3 regions of the Streptomyces sp. NPDC040589 genome follow, and region 2 is predicted to be linked to each of the others. Evidence: riboswitches for the same ligand, from Rfam matches in the RefSeq annotation. Region 2 holds a riboswitch; each other region holds the start of a gene.
What was found. Region 2 has a riboswitch for cobalamin ahead of ACZ58V_RS16825 (prenyltransferase/squalene oxidase repeat-containing protein). Riboswitches for the same ligand answer to the same signal wherever they lie in the genome.
Positions count from the first base shown of each region.

Region 1: another riboswitch for cobalamin. It lies ahead of metE (5-methyltetrahydropteroyltriglutamate--homocysteine S-methyltransferase); the one in region 2 lies ahead of ACZ58V_RS16825 (prenyltransferase/squalene oxidase repeat-containing protein).
Region 3: another riboswitch for cobalamin. It lies ahead of ACZ58V_RS07800 (energy-coupling factor ABC transporter permease); the one in region 2 lies ahead of ACZ58V_RS16825 (prenyltransferase/squalene oxidase repeat-containing protein).

Region 1 covers NZ_JBVIWP010000002.1:178,196-184,563, forward strand. Annotated here, with positions in the region: gene cbiQ (cobalt ECF transporter T component CbiQ) at 1-179, shown strand, start outside; gene ACZ58V_RS07815 (energy-coupling factor ABC transporter ATP-binding protein) at 176-1,027, shown strand; cobalamin riboswitch at 1,055-1,274, shown strand; gene metE (5-methyltetrahydropteroyltriglutamate--homocysteine S-methyltransferase) at 1,441-3,768, shown strand; gene ACZ58V_RS07825 (FAD-binding dehydrogenase) at 3,983-5,776, opposite strand; gene ACZ58V_RS07830 (glycoside hydrolase family 2 protein) at 5,894-6,368, opposite strand, start outside.
Region 2 covers NZ_JBVIWP010000003.1:955,117-961,484, reverse strand. Annotated here, with positions in the region: gene ACZ58V_RS16835 (SAM-dependent methyltransferase) at 1-616, opposite strand, end outside; gene ACZ58V_RS16830 (phosphotransferase) at 650-1,327, opposite strand; cobalamin riboswitch at 1,363-1,503, shown strand; gene ACZ58V_RS16825 (prenyltransferase/squalene oxidase repeat-containing protein) at 1,616-2,824, shown strand; gene ACZ58V_RS16820 (SCO2322 family protein) at 2,821-3,459, shown strand; gene ACZ58V_RS16815 (energy-coupling factor transporter transmembrane component T) at 3,446-4,573, shown strand; gene ACZ58V_RS16810 (ABC transporter ATP-binding protein) at 4,570-6,204, shown strand; gene ACZ58V_RS16805 (ECF transporter S component) at 6,201-6,368, shown strand, end outside.
Region 3 covers NZ_JBVIWP010000002.1:171,257-177,624, forward strand. Annotated here, with positions in the region: gene ACZ58V_RS07780 (GNAT family N-acetyltransferase) at 1-126, shown strand, start outside; gene ACZ58V_RS07785 (ABC transporter permease subunit) at 240-2,045, shown strand; gene ACZ58V_RS07790 (MDR family MFS transporter) at 2,042-3,340, shown strand; gene ACZ58V_RS07795 (serine/threonine-protein kinase) at 3,602-5,029, shown strand; cobalamin riboswitch at 5,108-5,292, shown strand; gene ACZ58V_RS07800 (energy-coupling factor ABC transporter permease) at 5,323-6,024, shown strand; gene ACZ58V_RS07805 (energy-coupling factor ABC transporter substrate-binding protein) at 6,021-6,365, shown strand.

The DNA.
Region 1 (6,368 bases), on a different contig from region 2:
TCCGGGCCTTCGACCGGGCGGCCCGCCTCCAGGCCGGGCTCGCCGGGCGCGGCTACGACGGGACCCTGCGGGTCCTGGTGCCCGAGGCCCGCGTCTCCGTCCGCTTCACGGTCGCCAGTTGTGCGCTCCTCGCGGCACTGGCCGTCCTCACCTTCGTACTGGAAAGGCCGCTGACATGAGCGAGCCCGCCCTCGTCGCCCTGCGGGGCGCGTCCTTCGCCTACGAGGACGGCCCGGCCGTGCTCAGCGGCCTCGACTTCGAGATCCGCGAGGGGCGCGCGCTCGCGCTGCTCGGCCGCAACGGCAGCGGCAAGACCACGCTGATGCGGCTGCTCAGCGGCGGGCTGCGGCCGCACGAGGGGCGGTTGACGGTCGACGGGCAGCCGGTGACGTACGACCGCAAGGGCCTGACCCGGCTGCGGACGACCGTCCAGCTCGTGGTCCAGGACCCGGACGACCAGCTGTTCGCGGCGTCCGTCGAGCAGGACGTGTCGTTCGGGCCGCTGAACCTCGGGCTGTCCGATACGGAGGTAAGGGCGCGGGTGGCGGAGGCGCTCGCCGCCCTGGACATCACCGCCCTGGCCGACCGGCCCACCCATCTGCTCTCCTACGGGCAGCGCAAGCGGACCGCCATCGCGGGCGCGGTCGCCATGCGGCCGCGTGTCCTGGTCCTCGACGAGCCGACGGCCGGACTCGACCCCGACGGCCAGGAACGGCTCCTGGCCACGCTCGACGGGCTGCGTGCGAACGGCACCACGGTGGTGATGGCCACTCACGACGTCGATCTCGCCCTGCGCTGGGCCGACGACGCGGCGCTCCTCACCCCGGACGGTGTGCACCTCGCTCCGGCGCCGACGGCACTGGCCCGGACCGACCTCCTCCGGCAGGCGGGACTGCGGTTGCCGTGGGGTGCCGCCGCCGCGGACCTTCTGCGCGCGCAAGGGCTGTTGACCGGTTCGGCGCCCGGCCCGCGCACCCCGGACGAGCTGGCCGCGCTGGCGGCGGGGCGGCCGGTGAGCGGCGGCTGAGGGTCGCTTCCGCGGCCTTCCCGTGTATAGGCTGGCGGTGCAGCTGGTTCGCCCCGTCCGCCAGGCGGGATGCGTCGCAAGAGGGAACCCGGTGGGAATCCGGGACTGCCCCGCAGCGGTGAGCGGGAACGACCGCCGTCATACGCACTGGGCCCACGAGGGGCCCGGGAAGCGACGGCCAGTAGGTGTTCTCACACGGTGAGACGTGCCCGCGAGTCCGAAGACCTGCCAACTGCCCGCGCGCGGACGATCCGTGCGCGGACATTCCGGTGACCTCGAGGGCGGGTCGGCGTACCTACCAGGCGGACGTCCGCGCTGTGTCGCGCGAGGTCGTCTCCGTCCGGTTCGTCACCCCTTCGCGCTCTCGTCCCGTCGCCGGGATCTCAGGGATTCGTCTCGCGAAGGAGATCTCCGTGACCACCAAGCCCGCAGCCGCGGCAGCACGGGCCACCGTGTACGGCTACCCCCGCCAGGGACGGAACCGGGAGCTGAAGAAGGCGATCGAGGGCTACTGGAAGGGCCGCGTCACCGCCGACGCCCTCCGGGCCACCGCCGCCGACCTGCGTGCCTCGAACTGGCGGCAGCTGGCCGACGCCGGCATCGACGAGGTCCCGACGGGCGACTTCTCGCTCTACGACCACGTCCTGGACACCACCGTCATGGTCGGCGCGATCCCCGGCCGCCACCGGGACGCCGTCGAGGCGGACGCCCTGGACGGCTACTTCGCCATGGCGCGTGGCACGCAGGACGTGGCGCCGCTGGAGATGACCAAGTGGTTCGACACGAACTACCACTACCTGGTGCCCGAGCTGGGTCCGGACACGGTGTTCACCGCCGACTCGTCCCAGCAGGTCGCCGAGCTGCGCGAAGCGCTGGCGCTCGGCCACACCGCGCGCCCCGTCCTCGTCGGCCCCGTCACGTATCTGCTCCTCGCCAAGCCCGCTCCGGGGGTGCCCGCGGACTTCGAGCCGCTCACGCTCCTGGACCGGCTGCTGCCCGTGTACTCCGAGGTCCTCGCCGACCTGCGCGCGGCGGGCGCCGAGTGGGTCCAGCTGGACGAGCCGGCCCTGGTCCAGGACCGGACCCCGGCCGAGCTGAACGCCGCCGAGCGCGCCTATCGCGACCTCGGAGCCCTCACCGACCGGTCGAAACTGCTGGTCGCCTCGTACTTCGACCGGCTCGGGAACGCCCTGCCGGTGCTGGCGAAGGCGCCGGTCGAGGGACTCGCGGTGGACTTCACGGAGTCGGCGGCGGCCAACCTGGACGATCTGGCCGCGGTCGGCGGTCTGCCGGGCAAGCGGCTGGTCGCCGGTGTCGTCAACGGCCGCAACATCTGGATCAATGACCTGGCGGCCTCGCTCTCCCGGCTCGGCACGCTCCTGGGCCTCGCCGACCGGGTCGACGTCTCGGCCTCCTGCTCCCTCCTGCACGTGCCGCTGGACACGGGGGCGGAGCGGGACATCGAGCCACAGGTCCTGCGCTGGCTCGCCTTCGCTCAGCAGAAGACCGCCGAGATCGTCACCCTCGCGCGCGGTCTCGCGCGGGGCACGGACACGATCGGCGCGCAACTCGCCGCGAACCGGGCGGACCTGTTCTCCCGGGCGAACTCCCCGATCACCCGTGACCCGGCCGTCCGTGCCCGCACGGCCGCGGTGTCCGAGGCGGACGCCCGCCGCTCGCTGCCGTACGCCGAGCGGACCGCCGCCCAGCGCGCCCGGCTCGGGCTGCCCCTGCTGCCGACCACCACGATCGGCTCCTTCCCGCAGACCGGTGAGGTACGTACCGCCCGGGCGGACCTGCGCGCGGGCCGTATCGGCACGGCCGGCTACGAGGAGCGCATCAAGGCCGAGATCCAGGAGGTGATCTCCTTCCAGGAGAAGGCCGGACTGGATGTACTGGTGCACGGCGAGGCCGAACGCAACGACATGGTCCAGTACTTCGCGGAGCAGCTCACCGGCTGTCTCGCCACGCAGCACGGCTGGGTCCAGTCCTACGGCACCCGCTACGTCCGTCCGCCGATCCTGGCCGGCGACATCTCCCGGCCCGAGCCGATGACCGTGCGCTGGACGACGTACGCGCAGTCCCTCACGGACCGTCCGGTCAAGGGCATGCTCACCGGCCCGGTCACCATGCTCGCCTGGTCCTTCGTCCGTGACGACCAGCCGCGTGCCGAGACGGCCCGGCAGGTCGCCCTCGCCCTGCGCGACGAGGTGAGGGACCTGGAGGCGGCCGGGACGTCGGTCATCCAGGTCGACGAGCCCGCCCTGCGCGAGACCCTGCCGCTGCGTGCCGCCGACCGGCCGGAGTATCTGGGGTGGGCCACGGAGGCCTTCCGGCTCAGCACGGGCGGCGTGCGGCCGGACACGCAGATCCACACGCACATGTGCTACGCCGAGTTCGGCGACATCGTGCAGGCCATCGACGACCTCGACGCGGACGTCATCAGCCTGGAGGCCGCCCGCTCTCATATGCAGGTCGCCCACGAGCTCGCCTCGCACGGCTATCCGCGCGAGGCGGGGCCGGGTGTCTACGACATCCACTCCCCGCGGGTTCCCGGTGCGGAGGAGGCGGCCGACCTGCTGCGCACCGGCCTGAAGGCCATCCCCGCCGAACGGCTGTGGGTCAACCCCGACTGCGGCCTGAAGACACGCGGCTGGACCGAAACCCGCGCCTCCCTGGAGAACCTGGTCACGGCGGCCCGGACCGTCCGGGCCGAACTCGGTCAGACACCGGGGCGGTGAGGGACCGGCCGGTGTGACGTCCTGAAGCAAGGGGCCGGGGGCGGGCCCGCACACGGGCTCGCCCCCGGCCGGGGCCGTAGGAGCCTGCGGCGGCAGTTGCTTCGGCGCCGGCCCGCTCGCCGGACCTGGTGCCGCCGGGCGCTTCAGGCACGGCGGACGGCAGGCGAGCGCCGTGTACGGCCGCCCGGCCGCCGCCTCAGGTCCGCCGAGCCGTTCAGCTCGCGGTCGCGGCCGCCGCCGCCCGGCCCGCCGCTCGGCCCGAGAAGAGGCAGCCGCCGAGGAAGGTGCCTTCGAGGGAGCGGTAGCCGTGGACGCCGCCTCCGCCGAAGCCTGCGACCTCGCCGGCCGCGTACAGACCGTTGATCGGCTTGCCGGAGGCGTTCAGGACGCGGCCGGCGAGGTCGGTCTGCAGGCCGCCGAGGGTCTTGCGGGTGAGGATGTTGAGGCGTACGGCGATCAGCGGGCCCGCGCCGGCGTCCAGGATCCGGTGGGCGGAGGCGGTGCGGCTGAGGGTGTCGCCGGGGTAGGCGAGGGCGTTGCGGATGCCCATGACCTGGGCGTCCTTGGTGTACGGGTTGGCGATCTCGCGGTCGCGGGCCTCGATCTGCCGCTGCAGACCGGCCAGGTCGATCAGGTCGTCCCCCGTCAGTTTGTTCATGCCGGCGACGAGTTCGGGCAGGGTCGTGGCGACGACGAAGTCCTCGCCCTTCTCCTTGAACCGCTCGATCGGCTCGGGGGTCTGCCAGATGCGCGACAGCAGCTTCCAGACGTTCTTCTCGGTGAGGTCCGGGTTCTGCTCCGAGCCGGAGAGCGCGAACTCCTTGGCGATGATCTTCTGGGTCGTGACGAACCAGGAGTAGTCGTATCCGGTGTCGGTGATCGACTTGAGGGTGTGGAGTGTGTCGTAGCCCGGGATGTCGGGGCTGGAGAAGCGCTTGCCCGTGGCGTCGAACCACATGGAGGACGGGCCGGGCAGGATGCGGATGCCGTGGTCGGGCCAGATCGGGTCGTAGTTCTTCAGGCCCTCGGTGTAGTGCCACATGCGGTCGGGGTTGACGATCCGTCCGCCCGCCTTCTCGGTGATCGCGAGCATCCGGCCGTCCACGTGCGCGGGCACACCCGTGATCATGGACTTCGGGGGCGTACCGAGGCGCGCGGGCCAGTTCTGCCGGACGAGGTCGTGGTTGGCGCCGATGCCGCCCGAGGTGACGATCACGACGGGGGCGCTCAGTTCGAAGTCGCCGACGACCTTGCGGGAGCTGGGCTTGCCGCGTGCCGCGCTGCTGGGCTCCAGGACCTTTCCGCGTACCCCGGTGACGGCGCCGTTCGTGACGATCAGGTCGTCCACCCGGTGGCGGAACCTGAACGTCACCTTGCCGTCCTCCACGGCCGCGCGCACCTTCTTCTCGAAGGGCTCGACCACGGCAGGACCGGTGCCCCAGGTGACGTGGAAGCGGGGTACGGAGTTGCCGTGCCCGTCCGCGAGGCCGCCGCCGCGCTCGGCCCAGCCGACGATCGGGAACCACTGCATACCGAGCCCCGCGAGCCAGGAGTGCTTCTCCCCCGAGGCGAAGTCCACGTACGCCTCGGCCCACTTGTGAGCCCAGTGGTCCTGGCCCGACGGGTCGGTGATGCCGCGGTCGAAGCCGGCCGTGCCCAGCCAGTCCTGCCAGGCCAGTTCCTGCGAGTCCTTGATGCCCATCAGGCGCTGCTCGGGGGAGTCGACGAAGAACAGCCCGCCGAAGGACCAGAAGGCCTGCCCGCCCAGGCTGGCCTCCGGCTCCTGGTCGAGCAGCAGCACCTTGCGTCCGGCGGCGGCCAGTTCGGCGGTGGCGACGAGCCCGGCGAGGCCGTGGCCGATGACGATGGCGTCCGCGTCCGACGATCCGGCGCCGGCCGCGAAGGCCGGGAACGTCGCCTGCGCGAGCGCGGCACCGGCGAGCACACCGCCCGCCACGGTCAGGGCACGGCGGCGGGTGAACGCGGCGGGTTCTGACGGGTGTTCCATGGGCCGCCTTCCGGAGGAGGTGCGCAGGGGTCGGGAGAGGCCCCTGTGACAACCAAGGGGTGTTACCGACGGTAGCCCAGGAGTTCTGGAGGCCGCCAGAGCCCTGCGCCGATGAACTCAAGGGCACGGTTCGGGAGTTGGCAAGGAGGCGTACCCGGCCGCCCGAAATGCGTTTGTCCGCCCGCGACGCACCCCACCACGGTGCCGAGGTGGATGCCGTGGCGTGTCCTCGAAGGCGGACGGGCGGGCCTGGGCGTCGCGCAGGAGTGTGGTGTCGACCTTCTCGGAGCGGTCGAAGCGGTAGACGCCGTTGCGTTCCTGGAAGACGTCGGTGAGCTGGGTGTAGCAGTAGCCGAACATGTCCGGGTCGTGGAGCAGTACGCCGGTCAGGCCGGTGAAGCGCGCGATGAACTCCTCGGCACTGCGCGGCCGTTGCCCGTAGCCCCAGGAGGTGTCCTGGTCGTCGCCATCCGTGCCGGCCGCCGCGTCCGGGTCCCACCAGATACCGCCGAACTCGCTGCAGAAGTACGGCTGTCCACGGTAGGGCACCGACCACGGCCGTCCGTCCGGCGCCTGGTTGACGTACGGCCGG
Region 2 (6,368 bases):
CGTAGTCCTCGCTGGTGTCGGTGCTGTCGTACTGGACGAGGTAGCTGCCGGGAGGCAGGGCGTCCACCAGCTGCGACACGATCGAGCGTGCCTCGTCGTGGTCCTCGATGTGGCCGAGGATGCCCATCAGCATGAGCGCGACGGGCTGGTCGAAGTCCAGCGTCTTCCCGGCTTCCCGGACGATCGTGCTCGGCTTGCGCAGGTCGGCGTCGACGTAGTTGGTGACGCCTTCCGGTGTACTGGTGAGCAGCGCGCGGGCGTGGGCCAGCACCAGCGGGTCGTTGTCGACGTAGACGATCCGGCTCTCCGGAGCCACCCGCTGGGCGATCTGGTGGGTGTTGTCCACGTTGGGCAGCCCGGTGCCGATGTCCAGGAACTGGCGGATGCCCTCTTCGGCGGCGAGATGGCGGACGGCGCGGGCGAGGAAGTAGCGGGCGGCGCGGGCCCCGGTCTCGATACCGGGGAAGATCTCACGGAACGCGTCACCGGCCACACGGTCGACTTCGTAGTTGTCCTTCCCGCCCAGCCAGTAGTTCCAGATCCGGGCCGAGTGCGGAACCGAGGTATCGATCTTGGAGAGCGGCTCCTGCTCGGAGTTCTCCACCTGATCAGTCATGGACGCTCCTGCGTGTGGTCGTGGAGCTTCACGTTAACCGTTTTGCCTCACGGACAGGATCAACTCCTCGGCCGCGTCCAGCAGTTCAACCTCTCCACGCGTCATGGTCGGACTTGCGGCCCGGCGGCGCAGGGCCTCCGTCAGGGCGGGCCGGGTGAGCGGGGACGGGTCGGCGAGGAAGGCGGCCAGCATGGCGCGGGCGGGGGTGGCGAGCGAGTCGTCGGAGACGGCGGCCTGGGCGAGGATCACCGCCGTGGCGGCCCGGTCCAGGCCCGGGTCGCCCTCCTCCGTGTTGGACCAGTCGATGACGCGAGGCCCCTCGGGCGTGAGCATCACGTTCTCCGGGTGGAGGTCCAGATGGAGGACGCGGACCGCCGGGTCGGCCGAGCGCAGGGCGGGAAGGGCGTGGAGGTCGCGCAGCAGCCGGGCCAGGATCGAGCCGGCCTCCGTGACGTCCAGCGTGCCCGCCAGGCAGGCCTGGAGCATGGTCGGGCCGGAGAGCCGTTCCATCACCAGGTCGGTGCGCGAGCCGGTCGGGCAGACCCGGGGCACCGGATAGCCGTGGGCCCGCACATGCTCCATCACCGCGCCCTCGGCAGCGGCGTCACCCCCGCCCTCCCGTTCCCGCCGCAGCACCCACCCCTCGTCGATCTCGTACACATCGGCGCGGCGGCCCGAGCCGAGGAGTCTTCCCGGTGGTGTGGTCGGCATGGGGCGAAGCTACCCGGCAAGCACAGCACCCTCAGCCCGTTTTCCTACGTGCGGGTACAGTGAGCGGGTCGTCATCACACCGTACAGGGAGAAGCCGGTGCAATTCCGGCGCTGACCCGCAACCGTGAACCGCCCTGCCAGGCGGGAGCCGGATCGCCCCGTACGGATCGTGACCGGCTCACGTGCCCGGCACCTGCCGGTGCACGGCACCGTCGAGGTATACGGAGCCGAGCCGCCGGGGTGTCCCGTGCTGCCCGGCTCCCTCACAGGGAGAGGCACCCGCCGATCATGAACGTCCGCCGCAGCGCAGCGGTCCTGGCCGCCGTCACCGTGATCGGCGCCGCCACGCCGGCCGCCGCCGCTCCGTCCCCTTCGCCGTCCCAGGCGTTCCCCTCCGCCCTGTACGGAGACAAGGACCCCAGGTTCGACGGCGTCTGGCGCCAGTCGCTCGCCCTGCTGGCCCAGGACACGGTGGGTGAGAAGCCGGCCGCCAAGTCCGTGGAGTGGCTGGTCCGGCAGCAGTGCGAGGACGGCGGGTTCGCCGCGTACCGCCCGGACCCCGCCGCCGCGTGCGACGCCAAGACCATGCTCGACACCAACGCCACGTCCGCCGCCGTCCAGGCCCTCTCCGCGCTCGGCGGACAGGACGCCGTCGCCGACAAGGCCGTCGGCTGGCTGAAGTCCGTCCAGAACGAGGACGGCGGCTGGGGCTACGCGCCCGGCGGCGCCAGCGACACCAACTCGACGTCCGTCGTCATCGGCGCGCTGACCGCCGCGGGCGAGAAGCCGGACCAGGTCGACAAGGGCGGAAAGTCGCCCTACGACGCCCTGCTGAAGCTCGCCCTCCCCTGCGGCGGGGACGACGACGGCGCCTTCGCGTTCCAGCCCGACAAGAAGGGCGAGCTGACCGCCAACGCGGACGCCACGGCGGCCGGTGTCCTCGGCGCCCTGGGCAAGGGCATGGTGGTGGAGGCAGGCAAGAAGTCCGACGCCACGTGCGCGAACCCCTCCACGCCACAGCAGGCCGCCGGCAACGGAGCCGCGTACCTCACGCAGACCCTCGCCGAGGACGACAACCACCTCACGTCCGCCCTCGCCGGCTCGGACCCCCAGCCCGACCACGGCAACACCGCCGACGCGGTCGTGGCACTCGCCGCGCAGGGCGAGACCGCGCAGGCCGAGAAGTCCGTGCGGTGGCTGGAGAAGAACTCCGCCGGCTGGGCCGGGCAGGGCGGCCCCGCCGCCTACGCCCAGCTGATCTTCGCCGCGCACGCGACGGGCGCGAACCCGCGTGACTTCGGCGGCACGGACCTGGTGAAGCAGCTCAACGCGACGGGCCCGGCCCCGCAGGCCCCCGAACAGCCCTCGGCGACCGACGAGAAGGACGACTCGGAGTCGGGCTTCTTCGGCGTCTGGTGGTACGTCGGGGTCTGCCTCGTCGCCGGCATAGGCATCGGCTTCCTCTTCACCGGCCGCAGGAAGAGGCAGCAGTCGTGATCCGCCGGGCCGTTCTCCTCCTCCTGGCCTCGCTCCTGCTGATCGCGGGCGCGGGCCAGGCCCAGGCCGCCGGCTACCGGTACTGGTCGTTCTGGGACCGCGAAGGCGACCGCTGGGTCTACGCCACCCAGGGCCCGTCCATGGCCCGCCCCTCGGACGGCGACGTCCAGGGCTTCCGCTTCGCGGTGAGCGAGGACTCCTCCGAGGCGGCCCGGCCGCGCGGCACAGCCGACTTCGGCACCATCTGCGCGAAGACCCCCGCGCGGGACGGCGAGAAGCGCGTGGCGCTCGTCATCGACCCCGGCACGAAGGCGGACGCCCCCCAGGGCGAGACCCCGCCCCCCGCCCGGACGGCCTGCGCCCGGGTCTCCCCCGACGCGACCACGGCTCAGGCCCTCGCGACGGTCGCCAAGCCCCTGCGCTACGACACGAACGCCCTGCTGTGCGCGATCGCGGGGTATCCGGAGAAGGGCTGCGGAGAGCAGGTGTCCGGCTCCCGGAAGTCGTCATCGGCGGCGAAGAAGGACACGTCCGACGACAACGGCCCGTCCCTGGGCCTGCTGGCGGGCATCGCCGTGGTGACGGCACTGGGGGCGGCGGCGATCTGGCAGGTACGGCGGCGTGACCAGGCTTAGCAGCGCGGACCGGCTCAGCGACGCGCCCTCCCACCCCCCGCGCCGGCCCCGGGCCCCTCTGCACCCCGGCGCCTGGTGGCTCTGGTCCCTCTCCCTCGGCACCGCGGCCACCCGCACCACCAACCCCCTGCTCCTCTGCCTCCTCATCGCGGTCTCCGCCTACGTCGTGGCGACCTGCCGCCCCCCGACCCCCTGGTCCCGTTCCTACGGCGCCTTCGTCAAACTCGCCCTCGCCGTCCTGGTCATCCGGCTTCTCTTCGCGATCGTCCTGGGCTCCCCCATCCCCGGCACGCACACCCTCGTCACCCTCCCCGAGGTGCCCCTCCCCGACTGGGCGCAGGGCATCCGCCTCGGCGGCGAGGTCACGGCCGAGGCCCTCACCTTCGCGTTGTACGACGGCCTGAGACTGGCCACCCTGCTCATCTGCGTCGGCGCCGCGAACGCCCTCGCCAACCCCTCCCGCCTCCTCAAGTCCCTCCCGGGCGCCCTGTACGAGGTGGGCGTCGCGGTCGTCGTCGCCCTCACCTTCGCGCCGAACCTCATCGCCGACGTCCAGCGTCTGCGCGCCGCCCGCCGGCTGCGCGGCCGCCCGGACAAGGGCGTCCGGGGCCTGCTGCAGGTGGGCCTCCCGGTCCTGGAGGGCGCGTTGGAGCGCTCGGTGTCCCTGGCCGCCGCGATGGACGCCCGCGGCTACGGCCGTACCGCCCAGGTCCCGGCCGCGGTCCGACGTACCACCGCCGCCCTCACTCTCGGCGGCCTGCTCGGCGTCTGCGCCGGAACGTACGGGCTGCTCACCGCCGAGGGCGCCACCTACGGCTTCCCGGTCCTGCTCGTCGGCCTCGCCGCCGCCCTCGCGGGTCTCCGGCTCGGCGGCCGGCGGTCGCCGCGCACCCGGTACCGCCCGGACCGCTGGGACGTGCGCGCCCTGCTGGTCGTCGCCTCCGGCGTGGCGGTCGCCGCGCTGCTCGTGCTCGCCGCCGTCCGTGACCCCGCGGCCCTGCACCCCGGCGTGCTGCCGCTCGTGGCGCCCACACTCCCCGTCTGGCCCGCGGCGGCGATCCTCCTCGGCCTGCTGCCCGCGTTCGTCGCCCCCGAGCTCAAGGAACCGTCGTGATCCGCTTCGAAGATGTCTCCGTGACGTACGACGGCGCCTCCGAACCCACCGTCCAGGGCATCGACTTCGAGGTCCCGGAGGGCGAACTCGTCCTCCTGGCCGGTCCCTCCGGCGTCGGCAAGTCCACCGTCCTGGGCGCGGTCAGCGGGCTCGTGCCGCACTTCACCGGCGGCACTCTGCGCGGCAGGGTCACGGTGGCCGGACGCGACACCCGCACACACAAGCCGCGCGAACTCGCCGACGTCGTCGGCACGGTGGGCCAGGACCCGCTCGCCCACTTCGTCACCGACACCGTCGAGGACGAACTCGCCTACGGCATGGAGTCGCTGGGCCTCGCCCCGGACGTGATGCGCCGCCGCGTCGAGGAGACCCTCGACCTCCTCGGCCTCGCCGACCTGCGCAACCGCCCCATCGCCACACTTTCCGGCGGCCAGCAGCAGCGCGTCGCCATCGGCTCGGTCCTCACCCCGCACCCGAGCGTCCTGGTCCTGGACGAACCGACCTCCGCCCTCGACCCCGCAGCCGCCGAGGAGGTCCTGGCGGTCCTCCAGCGCCTCGTCCACGACCTCGGCACCACGGTCTTCATGGCCGAGCACCGCCTGGAACGCGTCATCCAGTACGCCGACCAGGTCGCCCTGCTCCCGGCCCCGGGCGAGCCGCCGATCCTGGGCACCCCGGCCGAGGTGATGGCCGTGTCCCCGGTGTATCCCCCCGTGGTGGCACTGGGCCGGCTCGCGGGCTGGACCCCTTTGCCGCTGACGGTCCGTGACGCACGCCGCCGGGCCAATGACCTACGGCAGCAGCTCGCCCTCAAGGGGCGCGGGGAACTGCGCGACCAGCCACAAACCACCCGCACCCGCGAACAATCCACGGCCGAAGTCCAAGCCCTCTCAGTAACCCGCGCCCGCATCCAGGCCCTGGCCCACGTCACCCTCACCATCACCCCCGGCGAAGCCATCGCCCTCATGGGCCGCAACGGCGCCGGGAAATCCACCCTCCTCAACTCCCTCGTCGGCCTGGTCACCCCCACCTCCGGAACCGTCAAACTCGGCGAAGCCACCCCCCACCGCACAGCCCCCAAGGACCTCGTCCGCAAGGTCGGCCTCGTCCCCCAGGAACCCCGCGACCTGCTCTACGCCGACACCGTCGCCGCCGAGTGCGCGGCAGCCGACCAGGACGCGCAAGCAGAACCCGGCACCTGCCGCGCCCTGGTCACCGAACTGCTCCCGGGCGTCACCGACGACACCCACCCCCGGGACCTCTCGGAGGGCCAGCGCCTCGCCCTCGCCCTGGCCGTCGTGCTGACCGCCCGGCCCCCGCTGCTCCTGCTGGACGAGCCCACCCGCGGCCTGGACTACTCGGCGAAGGCCCGCCTGGTCGGCGTGCTGCGCAAGCTCGCGGAGGAGGGGCACGCCATCGTGCTGGCCACGCACGACGTGGAACTGGCCGCCGAGATCGCCCACCGCGTGATCCTGCTGGCCGAGGGCGAGGTGATCGCCGACGGCCCGACCGCGGAGGTCGTGGTCTCCTCGCCGTCCTTCGCCCCACAGGTCACCAAGATCCTGGCGCCGCAGCACTGGCTCACGGTCTCCGAGGTACGCGCGGCCCTCCAGCCCGGGACGGACGCGTGAACGCCCAGCGCCAGGCCCGGGCCGTCCGCCTCGGCCCCCGCTCCCTCACCGCCCTGATCCTGGTCAGTGCCGTAGGGGTGGCCGCGTTCGGCTGGCCCTTCCTCGCCCCGCCCACCTCGCGGCTCAGCGCGCACGCGCAGGACGCGCCCTGGCTCTTCGCGGGC
Region 3 (6,368 bases), on a different contig from region 2:
ACATACCCGCACTCGCCCGGTGCGATGGGCCTGTGGCGGACGCTGGGCAAGGTGGTGTGCGACGAGCGGGAGGAAGTGCCCGGCGGAGGCACCGGCGTGGTGCACTTCGAGATTCCCTTCGCTTGAGCACCACGGGGACGACGCTGAACACCTCGACCTCACCCCTGGCCAAGGGCCTCGCCGCCCTGCGCGTCCTCGCTCGGGGCGGCGCCCCGACGCTGCTGTGGCGGGCCGTGCTCATGACCGCCCTGGTGAGCGCGATCGGGCTGCTGCCGTGGCTGTCGCGCACCGACCCGGCGCTGACCGTGCTCAAGGCTCGCTCGGCGGACCGCGATCCGACGCCCGAGACCCTGCGCGCCATCCGCGACCAGCTCGGCCTGGACGACGGCCCGCCGGCACTGCTCGGCCGCTGGCTGGGCGGGCTGCTGCACGGGGACGCGGGCACGTCGTGGGTGTCCGGCGGCCAGGTGCTGCCCGGCGTGGTGCAGGCGCTCGGCGCGTCGCTGCTGCTGATGTCCGGGGCGCTCGTGGTCGCGGCGGGCACCGTGGCGGCGGTGTGCGCCCGCACACTCCGGGTCGGCTCGCGGGGGCGACTCGCCGCACGCGGCCCCGGCGGCACGGCGTCGGCGGTGCCGGCCGCGCTGCCCGAGTTCCTCGTCGCCTCCGTGCTGGCCTCGGTGATCGGCGTCCAGCTGGGCTGGCTGCCCGCCCTCGGCTGGTACGGGCCGCAGTGGATGGTGCTGCCGTCGCTGGCCCTCGGTCTGCCCGCCGGGGCGATCCTCGGACGGATGCTGGACGACCTGCTGCCCGGCGCGTTCGCCGAACCGTGGGCCCTGGCGGCCGCGGCACGCGGCGTCCCGCCGAGGTCCGTGGCACGGCAGGCGGTGCGCCGCTGCGTGCCCGGACTGCTGCCCAATCTGGGCCTGTTCGTGGTCGGCCTGACGGGCGGCTCGGTCGCCGTAGAGCAGATCTTCGACATCCCGGGCCTGGGCCGGCTCACCCTGCACGCCGCCCTCGCCCAGGACCTGCCCGTCCTGCAGACCGGCACCCTCGCCCTCGTCCTGGTCGCGGCCCTCGCCGGGGTCCTCGCCCGGCTGTCGGCCCGGCTGCTCATCGGGCCCGCGCTGCGCGACGGCGCCCTGCACTCCCTGCACCGGCCCGGCCCGTCCGCGCCCCGCGCCCTGCCCCTGCTCTACGGGGCACTGCTCGCCGTCGTCATCGGGTTCGGCCTGCCCCGCGACGCGCTCGCCCTGGACACCCTCGCCAGGCTGCGGCCCCCCTCCCTGGCGCACCCGTTCGGGACGGACGCGCTGGGCCGGGACGTCCTGGCCCGGGTCTCCCACGGCGCGCTGACCACCCTCGGCATCGCCCTCGCGGTGAGCGCCGCCGCCCTCGTCGCCGGGCTGCTGCTGGGCCTGCTGCCGAGGCTGTCGGGGCCGCTGGTCGACACCGTCGCCGCCGTGCCGCCCGTCCTGGCCGGACTCCTCGTCGCCGGCATCGCGGGCAGCGGGCCCTGGACGCCGGCGTTCGCCGTGAGCGTCGTGGCCTGGTCCCCGCTGGCCGCCCACACGTCCTCCCTGCTGCGGCAGGAACGCGCGACCACCCACCTGGCCGCGACCCGCGCGCTGGGCGCCGGCCGCTGGTACCTGCTCTGGCACGAACTGCTGCCGGCCGTGCTGTCGCCGGTGGCCCGGCACGCCCTGCTCCGGCTGCCCGGCATCGCGCTGAGCCTCGCCGCGCTCGGCTTCCTCGGCCTGGGCGCCCAGCCGCCGTCCCCCGAGTGGGGCCTGCTGCTCGCCGAGAACCAGCCGTACGCCGAGCGCGCCCCGTGGGCCGTCCTCTTCCCCGCCGCCGTACTCGCCCTGCTCGGGGCGCTCGCGGTGACGGCCGCGGACGGCGTACGGCTGCCCCGGCGGCGCAGGAAGCCCGAGGGCCCGGCCGGGCCGCCCGGGGAACGGGCCATGCCCCCGCAGCGGCAGCGGAACAGCCCCGGCGCCTTCCTGGCCTCTGTGTCCACGTCCACCTCACCGGCAGAAGAACGATGACCGACCTCATCTCCCGCGTGCTGGCCCGCCGGGCCGCCCGTACGTCCAAGACCCCGCGCGAGAGCGCCTGGCGGCTCTGGACGGAGCTGTCGCCGCTGCTGCGGCTGCTGATCCTGACCCAGCTCGCCTTCAACGTCGGCTTCTACGCGGTCCTGCCGTTCCTCGCCGAGCATCTCGGCACCGCGATCGGCATGGCGGGCTGGCTGGTCGGATTCGTGCTCGGGCTGCGCACCTTCAGCCAGCAGGGGCTGTTCGTGGTCGGCGGCTGGCTCGTCGACCGGTTCGGGGTGCGGCCGGTCGTGCTGGCCGGCTGTGTGCTGCGGATCGCCGGGTTCGCGTGGCTCGGGTACGCGGAGGCGAGCTGGGCCGTGATCGGCGCCGTCCTGGTGATCGGTTTCGCCGCGGCGCTGTTCTCTCCCGCCGTGGAGTCCGAGGTGGCCCGCCAGGCGGTGGTCTGGGAGGAGGAGGGACACGGCTCGCGCACGCGTCTCCTGGCCCTGTTCAGCGTCGCGGGCCAGGCCGGGGCCTTCGTCGGACCGCTGCTCGGCGGGTTGCTGCTCGCCGTCGACTTCCGCACCGCGTGCCTCGCCGGTGCGGCGGTCTTCGTGCTCGTCCTGGCCGGGCATCTGTGGCTGATGCCGCAGCACATCCCGGGCCGGGTCCGTACCCGGGAGGGGGGCGGGGCGCGCGTGCTGCTGCGCAACCGCCGCTTCCTGGCCCTGTGCGGGGCGTACGGCTCGTACCTGCTCGCCTACAACCAGCTGTATCTGGCCCTGCCGGACGAGGTGCAGCGCGCGGCGGGCTCCCAGGCGCCGCTGTCCTGGCTGTTCGCCCTGTCCTCGGTGCTGGTGGTGTTCACCCAGCTGCCGGTGACCCGCTGGGCGGGCGACCGGCTGGACCTGCGCCGCTCCATGACGGCCGGGCTGCTGCTGATCGCGGCCGGTTTCGCGGTGGTGGCCGCGGCGCGCCCCGCCGGCTGGACGGGAGTCACCGGACTGCTGCCCGCCGCGGGCTTCGTCGTGCTGCTCACCGTGGGACAGATGCTGGTCGTGCCCGCCGCCCGCGCCTGGGTGCCCGACCTGGCCGAGGAGGGCCGGATCGGCCTCTACATGGGCGCGCTGTCCTCCGTCTCCGGACTGATCGTCCTGGCCGGCAGCGCGGCCACCGGCTCCCTGCTCGACCTCGGCCTCCCGGCCGCCGTGCCCTGGCTGGTCCTCGCGGCCGTACCGGCCCTGACGGTGGCTCTGCTGCCGCGCCGGGAGGAGCGGGCAGAGGGGGCGGACGAGACGGCCTGATCCGGCACACCCGGGCACCAGAAGACGACCCCGGCGCCCCGAGGCGCGCGAAGGACACCCCCGGCAACCGCGCGCACCGCACCGTCACCCAGCCGGGCGACTCCTCCGCTCCCGGATTTCCGGGACCGTACCGTCCCTCTCCCCCGCTGCGGAGATCATTGGCCACGCGGCGCCAGTATCCTGGGTCGGCTGCGATGTTCCCCACCAACCCCCGCGTCAAAACGGGGAGTTCGGCATGCGGCGACGTACCTTCCCCCACGCATGAGACGAGGACGAGTGCTGCTAGCGGGCCGCTACCGGCTGGATGTTGAGATCGGGCGCGGTGGAATGGGAGAGGTCTGGCGCGCGTACGACGAGACGCTCGCCAGAGCGGTGGCCGTCAAGCTGCTGCTGCCCCAGGACACCGACGTCACGGCGGCCTCACGGTTCCGTCTGGAGGCCCAGACCGCCGGGCGTCTCAACCACCCCAATCTGGTCGGTGTCCTGGACTTCGGCGAGTACGACAACCGGCTGTACCTGGTGATGGAACTGGTCGAAGGAGACAGCCTCGCCGGGGTGCTGGCCGTCTCCGGCGCGCTTCCCGCCGAGCGGGTGGCCGATCTCGCCGCGCAGGCCGCCGCCGGGCTCGCCGCCGCACACGCGCAGGGCATCGTCCACCGTGACGTCAAACCCGCCAACCTCCTGCTGGACGCCCACGGCACCCTGAAGATCGGCGACTTCGGCATCGCCCGCTTCCTCGACGATCCCGGCGCCGCGCTCACCGCCACCGGCCAGATCGTCGGTACCGGCCTCTACCTCGCGCCCGAACGCGCCCTGGGCCAGCCCGCCGGTCCCGCCTCCGACATGTACTCCCTGGGGTGTCTGCTCTACCAACTCCTCAGCGGACGGCCGCCGTTCCAGGCCGACACCGCCGTCGCGCTCCTCCACCAGCACCTCGATTCCGCACCCGTACCGCCCCGCGAGCTCGGTGTCGCCGGACTCCCGCCGGCCTTCGAGAACTACCTGCTCGGCCTGCTCGCCAAGCAGCCCGAGGACCGGCCCACCGCCCAGCGGACCGCCGAGTGGTTCGCCGGCGGTGCCTGGCGAGGACTGCCCGAGCCGCTGCCGGAGGCCGCGCCCCCGGTGACGTCCGCCACGCCGAGGCCGTATCCGGCCACCGAGACCCGCGACCCGGCCACGTACGCGCTGCCCGGCGCCCCGGGTCTGCGCACCGGCCGCACGCCCCAGGCCGGTCGTTCGCGTCGCGCCGCACCCCGGGGCGGCAACGACAACCGGCGCAGAGCGGCGGCGACGGTCGCCGCGGCGGCGCTCTTCGCCGCCGCGATGCTCGCCGGCATGCTGTGGTTCTCGCCCGACGACACCGCGACGCAGGGCACGGAACCCGACGCGTCCCCCTCCGCGAGCAGCCCCGCCGCCACGCCGTCCGCCGGCTCCGCCTCGCCCCTTTCCTCCGCTCCGGGGGCGGACACGGCTCCGGACGCCACTGCTCCGGCCGTCGGCACAGTGGCCGATATCACCCCGTCCACCACCGCGCCTCCTCCCCCGACCCCCGTCGAAGAGACGCCCAGCCCCACGACTCCGGCGCAGGAGACGGCCGACCCGCCGCGAATGGCGGACAAACCCCAGCAGGAGAAGCCCCGTCAGACCTGGGAGAACGGCGACGACGATGACGACGGGGGCGACGACTGAGCGGCCCTGCGCCGGTGTGCGAGCGGTCGCCCCCTCGCGCGCCCCCTCGGGTGGCTTGTCATCGTCCTTATCTCGGCATTACTGTCACCACGCCTTGGTGAACGGGAAAGCCGGTGTGATGCCGGTGCGGCCCTCGCCACTGTGAATCGGGAAGTCCGGCTCCGGCCCTCACGGGCAGCCACTGGGTCCTTGTGACCCGGGAAGGCGGAGTACGGGCGGTGGTACCCGTAAGCCAGGAGACCGGCCAAGGCGCGTCAACCATCCACGAGGTGCTGGAGAGGGTCTGCTGAGCCATGCACATAGCCGAGGGATTTCTGCCGCCGGCACACGCGGTCGCCTGGGGCGTCGCGTCGGCGCCGTTCGTCGTCCACGGGGTCCGGTCGCTCACCCGTGAAGTGCGCGAGCACCCAGAGAGCACCCTGCTCCTCGGTGCCTCCGGTGCCTTCACGTTCGTCCTGTCCGCTCTGAAACTGCCGTCGGTCACCGGCAGTTGCTCCCACCCCACCGGAACGGGCCTGGGAGCCATCCTCTTCCGGCCACCCATCATGGCGGTGCTGGGCACCATCACCCTGCTCTTCCAGGCGCTGCTGCTCGCACACGGCGGTCTGACCACGCTCGGCGCCAACGTGTTCTCCATGGCGATCGTCGGGCCCTGGGCCGGATACGCCGTGTACAAACTGCTGCGGCGGTACGACGTGCCGCTGATGGTCGCGGTCTTCTTCGGGGCGTTCTTCGCCGACCTGTCCACGTACTGCGTCACCAGCGTGCAGCTGGCGCTCGCCTTCCCCGACCCGGGCAGCGGATTCGTGGGCGCGCTCGGAAAGTTCGGCACCATCTTCGCCGTCACCCAGATCCCGCTCGCGGTCAGCGAGGGGCTGCTGACGGTGCTCGTGATGCGGCTGCTGGTGCAGTCCAGCAAGGGCGAACTGACCCGGCTGGGCGTACTCCTCGCCAAGAAGCAGTCCGTGACCGAGACCGAGGCGGCGGCCCGATGAAGAAGAACACGAAGATCAACCTCCTGCTGCTGCTCGCGGTGGTAGCGCTCGCCGTACTGCCGCTCGCGCTCGGCCTCGGCGACCACAAGGAGGAGCCGTTCACGGGCGCCGACGGTGAGGCGGAGACGGCGATCACCGAGATCGAGCCGGACTACAAGCCCTGGTTCTCGCCGCTGTACGAACCGCCGTCCGGTGAGATCGAGTCGGCCCTGTTCTCCCTCCAGGCCGCGCTCGGCGCCGGTGTCCTCGCCTACTACTTCGGTCTGCGCCGGGGCCGGCGGCAGGGTGAGCGGCAGGCGCGGGAGCGCGATGCCGAGGAGTCCACGGCCGAAAGGGCCTGAGCC